DNA from 2 places in the Streptomyces sp. NPDC001796 genome. Region 2 is predicted to be linked to the other one. Evidence: predicted binding sites of a transcription regulator. Region 2 holds the regulator's gene; the other holds the start of a gene.
What was found. Region 2 encodes HspR, which represses chaperone genes until heat shock. Its sites were predicted from a motif close to TTGAGNNNNNNNNNCTCAA; they were not measured.

Region 1 (6,053 bases), on a different contig from region 2:
GCCCGGGTCCACCGGACGCCGCTCGCCGTTTCCGTCCTCGTGCACGTCAGTCACCTGGTCCGCTGTCCCGTTCCTCTAAGTTTCCGCCGTAGGTCGCCGTCGCCGCAGCTGCGCCAGTATTTCGCAGGCGTAGACCAACGGCAGCACCGGTCCATGGCGAAGGCCCGGGCCTCCCTCACGAAACCCGGGCCTTCCCTCATCCGGCAGCGTCCGTCACGCCGCCACCGGAACCTCCGGCGTGGCGTCGCTCGTGGCGGGCGCCAGCGCCAGCTCGAGCACCTGGCGGACGTCCGTGACGGCGTGGACGTCGAGCTTGTCCAGCACCTCCGCCGGGACGTCGTCCAGGTCGGGCTCGTTGCGCTTGGGGATGATCACCGTGGTGACCCCCGCCCGGTGCGCGGCGAGCAGCTTCTGCTTCACCCCGCCGATCGGCAGGACCCGGCCGGTGAGCGAGACCTCACCGGTCATCGCCACGTCCGTGCGGACCAGCCGGCCCGACAGCAGCGAGGCCAGCGCGGTCGTCATCGTGATGCCCGCGCTCGGACCGTCCTTGGGGACCGCGCCCGCCGGGAAGTGGATGTGCACGCCCCGGTCCTTCAGGTCGCCGACGGGCAGTTCCAGTTCGGCGCCGTGGGAGCGCAGGAAGCTGAGGGCGATCTGCGCGGACTCCTTCATCACGTCGCCGAGCTGACCGGTCAGGGTCAGGCCCGCCGCGCCCGTCTCCGGGTCGGCCAGCGACGCCTCCACGTACAGGACGTCTCCGCCCGCGCCGGTGACCGCGAGGCCGGTCGCCACACCGGGGACCGCGGTGCGCCGCTCGGCCGGGTCCTGGGCGGACTCGGGCACGTGGTGCGGGCGCCCGAGCAGCCCGCGCAGGTCCTCGTCCCGGACGGTGAACGGCAGCTCCCGCTCGCCGAGTTCGTGCTGGGCCGTGACCTTGCGCAGCAGCCGCGCGATGGACCGCTCCAGGGTGCGCACGCCCGCCTCGCGGGTGTACTCGCCGGCGAGCTTGCGCAGCGCGGCCTCGTCGATCGTGACCTCGTCCTTGTCCAGACCGGCCCGCTCCAGCTGGCGCGGGAGCAGGTGGTCACGGGCGATGACGACCTTCTCGTCCTCGGTGTAGCCGTCCAGGCGGACGATGTCCATGCGGTCGGCGAGCGCCTCCGGGATGGCCTCCAGGACGTTGGCCGTGGCGAGGAACACCACGTCCGACAGGTCGAGTTCGACCTCCAGGTAGTGGTCGCGGAAGGTGTGGTTCTGCGCCGGGTCCAGGACTTCCAGCAGGGCCGCGGCCGGGTCGCCGCGGAAGTCGGAGCCCACCTTGTCGATCTCGTCCAGCAGGACGACCGGGTTCATGGAACCGGCCTCCTTGATGGCGCGGACGATACGGCCGGGCAGGGCGCCGACGTACGTACGGCGGTGGCCGCGGATCTCGGCCTCGTCGCGGACGCCGCCGAGGGCGACGCGGACGAACTTGCGGCCCATGGCGTGCGCGACGGACTCGCCCAGGCTGGTCTTGCCGACGCCGGGCGGGCCGACGAGCGCCAGCACGGCGCCGCCGCGGCGGCCGCCCACGACGCCGAGACCCCGGTCGGAGCGCCGCTTGCGCACCGCGAGGTACTCGGTGATGCGCTCCTTCACGTCCTCCAGGCCCGCGTGCTCGGCGTCCAGGACGCCCCTGGCGCCGCGGATGTCGTACGCGTCCTCCGTGCGCTCGTTCCAGGGCATCTCCAGCACGGTGTCGAGCCAGGTGCGGATCCAGGAGCCCTCGGGGGACTGGTCGCTGGTGCGCTCGAGCTTGTCGACCTCCTTGAGCGCGGCCTCACGGACCTTCTCGGGCAGGTCGGCGGCCTCCACGCGGGCGCGGTAGTCGTCGGACTCCTCACCCTCCTTAGTGTCGCCGTTGAGCTCGCGCAGCTCCTTGCGGACGGCTTCGAGCTGGCGGCGCAGCAGGAACTCGCGCTGCTGCTTGTCGACGCCCTCCTGGACGTCCTTGGCGATGGACTCGGCGACCTCCTGCTCGGCGAGGTGGTCGCGGAGCTGCTGGGTGGCGAGCTTCAGCCGGGCCACCGGGTCGGTGGTCTCCAGGAGTGCGACCTTCTGTTCGGTGGTCAGGAAGGGCGAGTAGCCGGAGTTGTCGGCGAGCGCTGAGACGTCGTCGATGGCCTGGACGCGGTCGACGACCTGCCAGGCGCCGCGCTTCTTCAGCCAGCTGGCGGCGAGGGCCTTGTACTCCTTGACGAGTTCGGTGACGTGGCCGGGCAGCGGGTCGGGAACCGTCTCGTCGATGCGTGTTCCCTCGACCCAGAGTGCCGCGCCGGGTCCGGTGGTGCCCGCACCGATCTTCACCCGTCCCAGGCCGCGGATGAGGGCGCCCGGGTCGCCGTCCGCGAGCCGGCCGACCTGCTCGACGGTGCCGAGGACACCGGTGGCGGCGTAGGTGCCGTCGATGCGTGGAACGAGCAGGACCCTCGGCTTTCCGGGCTCGGAACGGGCGGCCGCCTGGGCGGCCTCCACCGCCGCGCGGACCTCGGAGTCGCTCAGGTCCAGCGGGACCACCATGCCGGGCAGCACAACCTCGCCGTCGAGCGGCAGCACAGGCAGGGTGAGCGGTGAGGACGTCGAAGCCATGATCTCCCCTTCGGCAGTCAAGTTGAGCTGTGCAGACTCAATGCACGAGAGGATTCGATTGTTCCCCGACCCTTGTTCGCTGTCAGCGATCAGTTGCTGCGAGTGCTGTGACCAGGCCCGGATCGGCGCCGGGGGAAGGGGGGAAGATCACCGGCAGAGGCCGGGACGGATCACCGCGAGAGGCCGGGACGGATCACGGCGAGAGCCCGGGACGGCGTCCGCGAGCGGAACCTACGACGGCGCCGCCTGAGGGGCGCGTGACAACGGAACCGCCGGGCGGAGGCCGGAGTTACCGAGCCGGCGCCACCTCGGCTTCGGCGCCGGTCCGGGCCCAGCGCCGTACCAGCGGCCAGGTCGCGATGCCGACCGTCAGCGCCAGCAGATGACCCCAGTTGCTCAGCGGGTCCGTGAACTCGGCCAGGTCCTGGAGGAGTAGCGCGGTGAACATGATCAGCACGGTCCAGCGCAGCCACGGCCGCAGCAATCCCGTCAGCGCGCCCAGGCTCGCCGCCACGCCGAAGCTGATGCCGTAGTCGAGGCGGTGCAGCGAACTGTCCGGCAGATGGCCCGCCAGCACCGCGAGGCCGACCGGGACCTCGGTGCCCAGCGTCGCGAGAACGTGCCCGAGCAGGAAGACGACCGCCGTGCGCGCGCCGCCTATCCGCCGCTCCAGCGCCGTCAGCACGACCAGGAAGACGAGCGTGTAGTACGACATCACCCCGCCCGCGATCCACAGCGCGCTGGTCAGCAGCACCACCGCCGGACTGCGCATCAGATGCGCGACGTCCGTGCTGGATCCCTGGTACAGGGCGTCCATCAGCGACGGGTCGGCGAACTGGGCGAACAGCGAGGTCACCAGCAGCAGGGCGGCGTAGCCGAAAGTGAACGGCGCCCGCTTGGGGCCCGGCAGCAGCGACACCAGGCGCGGTGCCGTCCACGGCACCGGGAGCGCAGCCGGGGGCGCGACGGGCTGCGGCGCCGTGCGCTGGCGCGGCATGCCGTCCAGAAGCGGCGCGCCCGTCTCGGGGGGCGTGAGCACGGCGTCAGCCGCCGAGACCGTACGTTCCAAGGTGCGGCGCTCCTTCCGTCACGCTCCACCCTTCGCGCCGCGCCGGTCGCTGTCTATGACCGACGCCACCCGAGACGCGATTCATAGCAACTTCCCAGCTGTTTCCGGCGTCCGGGCCGACCGCGCGCGGCTGCCGGCGGCATCGGCGCTCCGTTCGACCCCTGCGGGAAAACCAGTTCGATCGCCGGAGAAAATCCGTCGTCCCCCGCACCGCCGGTCACCAGAATGTTGTTCATGCCTCATCCGTACGACACCCACGAGACCCCGGTGGTCCTGGACCGTCGCGAGGGACCGCACGGCGAGGTCGTGCTGCGGCGCCACGGTGAGCTGCTGCAGATCATCGCCAACGGCTGCTTCCTGATGGACACCTCCGACGGACGCTCGGAACGGCTGCTGGTGCAGGCCGCGTCGAACGCCCTGGACGGCCGCCCGGACCCGAGCGTGCTGATCGGCGGACTCGGCGTCGGTTTCTCGCTCGCGCACGCCGCGGCCGACCCCCGCTGGGGACGCATCACCGTCGTCGAACGCGAACGCGCCGTCATCGACTGGCACCTCGACGGCCCCCTGTCCACGCTGTCCGCCGACGCGCTCGCCGATCCGCGCACCCACATCGTGGAGGCCGACCTCGTCGCCCACGTCAATGAGACATCCGACACGTACGACGCCCTCTGCCTGGACATCGACAACGGCCCCGCGTGGACGGTCACGGACGACAACGGAAGCCTCTACTCGACGCACGGACTCACAAGCTGCGCAAGGGTGTTGAAACCCGGCGGTGTGCTCGCGGTCTGGTCGGCCGAGCCTTCTCCGGAATTTGAAGGAACCCTTAGGAATGCCGGGTTCCGGCAGGTGCGTACCGAAGAGGTCCCCGTTGCCCGGGGCGTTCCCGACGTCGTGCACCTCGCGATCGGACCTGGATAGCCGACCGGCGGTAACTCCCCGTACGCTGCATCCCTGACGCGGATCATTCAAGCGTCAAACGCAGTCATGGGATCACCCCACGGATTCCGGAAAGCAACCCCAGGGGCGGGCGATGGAGCAGACACACACCTCCCACAACGGCACGACGGCGACCCCGGGCGCTCAGCGGCGCGTCCTGGTGGTCGAGGACGACCAGACGATCGTCGACGCCATCGCCACCCGTCTGCGCGCGGAGGGATTCCTCGTGCAAACGGCAGGTGACGGTCCGGCGGCGGTCGACACGGCGGAGGCCTGGCAGCCCGACCTGCTGATCCTCGACATCATGCTGCCGGGCTTCGACGGCCTGGAGGTCTGCCGACGCGTGCAGGCCCAGCGCCCGGTGCCGGTGCTGATGCTCACCGCGCGCGACGACGAGACCGACATGCTGGTCGGGCTCGGTGTCGGCGCCGACGACTACATGACCAAGCCGTTCTCGATGCGGGAGCTGGCCGCGCGCGTGCACGTGCTGCTGCGCCGGGTGGAGCGGGCGGCGCTGGCCGCCTCGACCCCGCGCACCGGCATACTGCGCCTCGGCGAACTGGAGATCGACCACGCACAGCGCCGGGTGCGGGTTCGCAGCGAGGACGTCCATCTGACGCCCACCGAGTTCGATCTGCTGGTGTGCCTGGCCAACACGCCACGCGCCGTGCTCTCCCGTGAGCAGTTGCTCGCGGAGGTGTGGGACTGGGCGGACGCCTCCGGCACCCGCACCGTGGACAGCCACATCAAGGCGCTGCGGCGGAAGATCGGCGCGGAGCGCATCCGGACGGTGCACGGCGTGGGCTACGCCCTGGAGACCCCGACGCCATGAGCGACGGGCGGTCGGCCGCGCGGAGGAGCCCCGGGCAGCCCTGGGGCGGCGTACGTCCGTTCTCGATCAAGACCAAGCTGGGCGCGCTGGTCGTCATCTCGGTGTTCATCACCACGGGCCTGCTGATGATCGCGGTGCGTACCGCCACCGAGCTGCGGTTCATCACGGTGTTCTCGATGATCGCCACCCTGCTGATCACGCAGTTCGTGGCGCACTCGCTCACCGCCCCGCTGGACGAGATGAACGCGGTGGCCCGGTCCATCTCGCACGGCGACTACAGCCGTCGTGTGCGCGACAACCGCAGGGACGAGCTGGGTGACCTGGCCCAGACGATCAACCTGATGGCCGACGAGCTGGAGGCCCAGGACAGTCAGCGCAAGGAGCTGGTCGCGAACGTCTCGCACGAGCTGCGCACGCCCATCGCCGGGCTGCGCGCGGTGCTGGAGAACATCGTCGACGGGGTCACCGAAGCCGACCCGGAGACCATGCGCACGGCTCTGAAGCAGACCGAGCGCCTCGGACGCCTGGTGGAGACGCTGCTGGACCTCTCCCGCCTGGACAACGGCGTCGTTCCGCTGAAGA
Region 2 (6,053 bases):
GGATACCGCCCGGCTGCACGGTCAGCACCTCGGTCGTGCACTGTTCCGTCGCCTCGTCCATGGCCGCGCGGATCCGCGTCAGCCCGTCCAGCACACGGATCGCCACGCCCTCCTGCGAACCGTGTTCACGGCCGCCCAGCCCGGCGTACCACTCGACGGCGGCCACCGCCGTGCCGACCCGCGCCCGACTCGCGGAGACCTCCTCGTGCACACCGCGCAGCAGCCGGGTCATGACCTCCTGCGGTGCGGTGGGCACCAGCCAGTCCATGTCGTCGGGGTCGGGGTGCAGCAGCGCCAGTTCCAGCAGGCACGGCACCTTCGCGGCGTCGGCCCGGGGCACCCGGCCGCGACGCACGGCCCGGGAGTACACGCGGGTCCCGGCCTCGCAGAGCCGGTCAGCGCCGTGCGGATGCGCGTCCGTCCCGTGCCCGGCCATCTTCCACCCCTGGCTTACGACTCCCGGCTGCCGCGTCCCACGCGACGCGGCCCGCCGGCGACTCCCTCACGCACGCGGACGCGCGCCGTCCGCGCCACGCCCCGCACGCCTTCGCAGCGCAACTATGCGCGGACCCGCCCGCCACCGCAACACGGCTCCCCCGCCACAACACCCGCCCTTGCCCCGGAACATGCCGGTTTCGCCCCGCCTCCGGAACTTCCGCTGCACCAAGCTGACGGGGCCGTCGGCCGAACTACTCGATCCGGACAGGCCGCGACCCGCGCCCCTTCGGGGGCGCGGGTCGCGGGGGGGCACGGTCGGGGTCCGGACCGGCACACCGGCCGCCGGACACCCGGAAGGCGCGCCAGGCCTGCGCTGTCCGCACAGTGCGACCTCAGCCGCTACCGCGGCGGGCGACGCGACGGGTGACGAGAGGCCCTTTTCGGGGCTCTCAGTGCAGGCTGATCGCGGAGCAGTCCGCCTTGTACTTCGCAGTGCAGATGTCCTTGACGGTGTAGATGCCGTCCTGGATCACGGTGTCCTTGATGTTGTCCCTCGTGAGGGCGACCACCGGCACGAGCATCGACGGGATGTTCTTCTCCGTCGGGCTGTCGACATGGTCACGGGTCAGTGCGTCGAACTCGATCGAGCGGCCCTGGACCTTGGCCACGGCCATCTCCGCGGCGTTGTTCGCCTCGTCCGGGTACGACTTGTACACGCTCATGTACTGCTCACCGGAGACGATCCGCTGCACCGCGTCCAGCGCCGCGTCCTGCCCGGTCACGGGCGGGATCTTGCTGGCGCCCGCCTCCTTCAGCGCGTCGATGACGGCGCCGGCCATGCCGTCGTTCGCGGAGTAGACCGCGGCGATGTTGCTCAGCCCGACGGCCCGGATCGCCTCGGCCATGTTCGCCTTGGCGTTCTCCGGCTTCCAGTCCTTGGTGTCGAAGGACTTGACGATGTTGACCTTGCCCTGGAGCTCGCTGAGCGCGCCTTCCTTGAACTGCGCCGCGTTCGGGTCGGTGGGCGAGCCGTTCATCATGACGATCTTGCTGCTCGAGGCCTTGGCGCCGAGCGCGTCCGTGAGGGCGCGGCCCTGCACCTGACCGACCAGTTCGTTGTCGAAGGAGATGTACGCGTCGATGGGGCCCTGGGCGAGCCGGTCGTAGGCGATGACCGGGATGCCCGCGTCCTTGGCCTTCTGCACGCCCGGCGCGATGGCCTTGGCGTCGACCGCGTCCACCAGCAGCACGTCCACCTTGTCGGCGATCATCTGATCGAGCTGCTTGTTCTGCGTGGCCGCGTCGGCGTCGGCGTTGGCGTACAGGACCTTGCCCTTGTTGTCGGTGAGGGAGGCGACCTGCTTCTTGATGATGGGGTAGTCGAACCTGTCGTACCGCGGGTTCTCCTTCTCGGGCAGAAGGAGACCGACCGTGATGTCGTTGCCCTTCTTCGGCGTGGCGGAGCTGCTGCTGCCGCCGACTCCGTCGATGACGCCGCACGCGGCGAGCGAGACGGCCGACGCCGAGGCGGCCAGGGCTATGGCGGTACGACGCACAGCGGTCCTACGGGTGGTACGAACGTTCACATCAGGTGCCTTCCGGGCGAGGGAGCAGCGTTGCGACCCAGGTGGCTGAAAGCCAACGCGGGGACGGTGGGCAGCGTCAAGAACTACCGGTTAACGAGATGGCAACAGGATCACTGTGCGAGTCAAGTGAAAACCAAGAGAGCGTCGCGTGGGGGCCGCTTCCGGACCCCGGCCTGACGCCCGCTCGCCCCGTCACCTGGAGCGATCACGAACTGACGTACGGTCAGTTACCGTGCGCGGGGTCCCACTTCGGCCAAATCCGAAAAACGTGATCCGCATCACATGCCGACAGGCGGGTCTCATCGCCCTCGCTCCCGAAGAGTCAGCGAAGAGTGAAGTCGGTCCCGGCATGGCGAAGGGGCCCGCGGTGTCCCGCGGGCCCCTTCGCCATGTTCCATTCAGTCCTGCTGCTGCCGCTTCGGGCGCCACACCACCAGCGCGCTGGTCTGCTGGACCTCCTGATACGGCACCAGGTCACGGCGGTAGGACGCGTGGACGGCCGCCTCCCGCTGGCGCATGGCCGCCGCCGCGCCGTCGAGGGCGTCCTGAAGTTCCGCGACGCGGGACTGGAGCGCCGCGACCTGGTTCTCCAGTTCGATGATGCGCTTGATACCGGCCAGGTTGATGCCCTCGTCCTGCGACAACTGCTGCACCTGGCGGAGCAGTTCGATGTCACGGGCCGAGTAGCGCCGGCCCCGCCCGGCGGTACGGTCCGGGGACACGAGCCCCAGACGGTCGTACTGGCGCAGCGTCTGCGGGTGCAGTCCGGAGAGCTGGGCCGCCACCGAGATGACGTAGACCGGGGTGTCCTCGGTCAGCTCATACGGGTTGCGTCGACGGCCGTCCATCTGGTCATGCTCCCTTCGCGGCCTGGAACAGCTCCGCCCGCGGGTCCTCGCCCGCGGTTGCCTCGCGATACGCCTCCAGCGCGTCACGAGCCTTCCCCGACACGTCCTTCGGGACACTCACCTCCACGGTGACCAGCAGGTCGCCGCGAGTGCCGTCCTTGCGGACCGCGCCCTTCCCACGGGCGCGCATCGTACGCCCGTTCGGCGTGCCGGGGGGCAGCTTCAGCGTCACCGGGGGCCCGCCCAGGGTGGGCACCCGGATGTCGGCGCCGAGCGCCGCCTCCGCGAAGGTCACCGGAACGGTGACCGTCAGGTTGTCGCCCTTGCGACCGAAGACGGGGTGCGGATTGACGTGCACGACCACGTACAGGTCACCGGCCGGTCCACCCCGCTCGCCGGACGCGCCCTTGCCGCGCAGCCGGATGCGCTGCCCGTCGGACACGCCCGCCGGGATGCGCACCTGCATCGTCCGGGACGACTTGGCCCGGCCGCTGCCCTTGCAGACCTCGCACGGGTCCTCCGCGATCAGCCCGCGGCCCTTGCAGTCCGGGCACGGGTCGGTCAGCGAGAAGCCGCCGCCCGAGCCGCGCGCCACCTGCCCGGTGCCGACACAGGTCGGGCACACGCGCGGCGTGCCGTTCTTGTCGCCGGTGCCCGAACACGCCTTGCACGGTGACTGCGAGGACATGCGCAGCGGCACGGTCGCCCCGTCCACCGCCTCCATGAAGCTCAGCGTGACCTCGGACTCGATGTCCTGGCCGCGCCTGGGCTGCGTACGCGTGCCCGCGCCGCCGCCACGGTTGAACAGGCCCCCGAAGACGTCACCGAGACCACCGCCGAAGCCGCCCCCGGCGCCGCCCTGGCCGCCGAAGAGGTCGCCCAGGTCGAAGTTGAACGAGCCGCCCGCCCCGGGGCCGGGACGGAAGCCGCCGTTGCCGAACAGGGCGCGGGCCTCGTCGTACTCCTTGCGCTTCTTGGGGTCGCCGAGGACGTCGTTCGCCTCGGAGATCTCCTTGAAACGTTCCTCCGCCTTGGCGTTGCCCTTGTTGGCGTCCGGGTGGAACTCGCGGGCGAGCTTCCGGTACGCCTTCTTGATCTCGGCCTCGGTGGCGTCCTTGGGGACGCCGAGGACCTTGTAGTAGTCCTTCTCGATGAAGTCCTTGGTGCTCATCCCCGACGTCCCTCCTTCCCTACGCGTTCGTGGTGTACGTCAGCCCTCGTCCGGGCCACCGTTCTCCTTGTCGTCGCCCGCCTCGCCGGTCTCCTCGGCCTTGACCGTCTGCGCTCCCGGCTGCGGCTCGGCGACGGCCACCCGCGCGGGGCGGATGGTGCGCTCGCCGAAGCGATACCCGGGCTGCAGAATCGCCACGCATGTCGTCTCGGTGACGTCCGGCGCGTAGCTGTGCATCAGGGCCTCGTGGATGGTCGGGTCGAAGGGCTCGCCCTCCTTGCCGAACTGCTGCAGACCCATCTTCGCCGCGACGGTCTCCAGCGACTCGGCGACGGACTTGAAACCGCCCACCAGTTCGCCGTGTTCCCGCGCGCGGCCGATGTCGTCGAGCACGGGCAGGAGTTCGGTCAGGAGGTTCGCGACGGCGATCTCCTTGACCGTGATCCGGTCCCGCTCGACGCGGCGGCGGTAGTTCTGGTACTCGGCCTGGAGGCGCTGGAGGTCCGCCGTGCGCTCGCCGAGCGCCTTGCGCACCTGGTCCAGCTGGGCCACCAGACCGGCGTTGCTGTCGCTTGCGTCCCCCGCCGGGGCCGCCGCCTCCTCCGAAGAGGGGGAGGCGGCCTGCGGCTCGGCGTCATCAGGGGTGGCGCCGGAGGGGACGTCGGGCTTCTCCTCGAAGCCCGGGGTCTCCTCCGTCACGCGGCACCGTCCTTCCGCTCGTCGTCGACGATCTCGGCGTCCACCACGTCGTCGTCGGCCTTGGCCTCACCGGCGCCGGCCGAGGCACCGCCGGCGGCGGCCTGCGCGGCCTGGGCGTCGGCGTACATGGCCTGGCCGAGCTTCTGCGAGACGGCCGCGACCTTCTCGGTGGCGGAGCGGATCTCGGCCGTGTCCTCGCCCTTGAGGGCTTCCTTCAGCTCGCCGACCGCGGCCTCGACCTCGGTCTTGATCTCGCTGGGGACCTTGTCCTCGTTGTCCTTGAGGAACTTCTCGGTCTGGTAGACGAGCTGCTCGCCCTGGTTGCGGGCCTCGGCGGCCTCGCGGCGCTTGTGGTCCTCCTCCGCGTAGCGCTCGGCCTCCTCGCGCATGCGGTCGACCTCTTCCTTCGGGAGCGAGGAGCCGCCGGTGACGGTCATCTTCTGCTCCTTGCCGGTGCCGAGGTCCTTCGCCGTGACGTGCATGATGCCGTTGGCGTCGATGTCGAAGGAGACCTCGATCTGCGGGACGCCGCGCGGCGCCGGCGGCAGACCGGTCAGCTCGAACATGCCGAGCTTCTTGTTGTACGCCGCGATCTCGCGCTCGCCCTGGTAGACCTGGATCTGCACGGACGGCTGGTTGTCCTCGGCCGTGGTGAAGATCTCGGACCGCTTGGTCGGGATCGTGGTGTTGCGCTCGATCAGCTTGGTCATGATGCCGCCCTTGGTCTCGATACCGAGGGACAGCGGAGTGACGTCGAGGAGCAGGACGTCCTTGACCTCACCCTTGAGGACACCGGCCTGGAGCGAGGCGCCGATGGCGACGACCTCGTCCGGGTTCACACCCTTGTTGGCCTCCTTGCCGCCGGTCAGCTCCTTGACGAGCTCGGCGACGGCGGGCATGCGGGTGGAGCCACCGACCAGGACGACGTGGTCGATCTCGTTGATGGAGATGCCGGCGTCCTTGATGACGTTGTGGAACGGCGTCTTGCAGCGCTCCAGCAGGTCGGCCGTCAGCTGCTGGAACTGCGCCCGGGTGAGCTTCTCGTCCAGGTGCAGCGGGCCCTCGGCGGAGGCGGTGATGTAGGGCAGGTTGATCGAGGTCTCCGTGGAGGAGGACAGCTCGATCTTCGCCTTCTCGGCAGCCTCACGCAGACGCTGCAGAGCCATCTTGTCCTTGGACAGGTCCACGCCGTGGCCGGACTGGAACTGCTTGACCAGGTAGTCGACGATGCGCTGGTCCCAGTCGTCACCACCGAGGTGGTTGTCACCGTTGGTGGCCTTCACCTCGACGACGCCGTCGCCGATCTCCAGG

Region 1: a site for HspR is predicted at 2,654-2,672, ahead of lon (endopeptidase La). Genes of this name have one in related genera too.

Annotation. Positions count from the first base shown of each region.
Region 1 is NZ_JBIAUC010000004.1:161,464-167,516, forward strand. Features, by position in the region: gene ACFYZE_RS10340 (MarR family winged helix-turn-helix transcriptional regulator) at 1-45, opposite strand, end outside; gene lon (endopeptidase La) at 214-2,631, opposite strand; gene ACFYZE_RS10350 (rhomboid-like protein) at 2,921-3,700, opposite strand; gene ACFYZE_RS10355 (spermidine synthase) at 3,935-4,621, shown strand; gene ACFYZE_RS10360 (response regulator transcription factor) at 4,734-5,471, shown strand; gene ACFYZE_RS10365 (ATP-binding protein) at 5,468-6,053, shown strand, end outside.
Region 2 is NZ_JBIAUC010000002.1:228,248-234,300, forward strand. Features, by position in the region: gene ACFYZE_RS04525 (LuxR C-terminal-related transcriptional regulator) at 1-436, opposite strand, end outside; gene ACFYZE_RS04530 (sugar ABC transporter substrate-binding protein) at 888-1,994, opposite strand; gene ACFYZE_RS04535 (heat shock protein transcriptional repressor HspR) at 2,423-2,872, opposite strand; gene dnaJ (molecular chaperone DnaJ) at 2,877-4,043, opposite strand; gene grpE (nucleotide exchange factor GrpE) at 4,083-4,742, opposite strand; gene dnaK (molecular chaperone DnaK) at 4,739-6,053, opposite strand, start outside.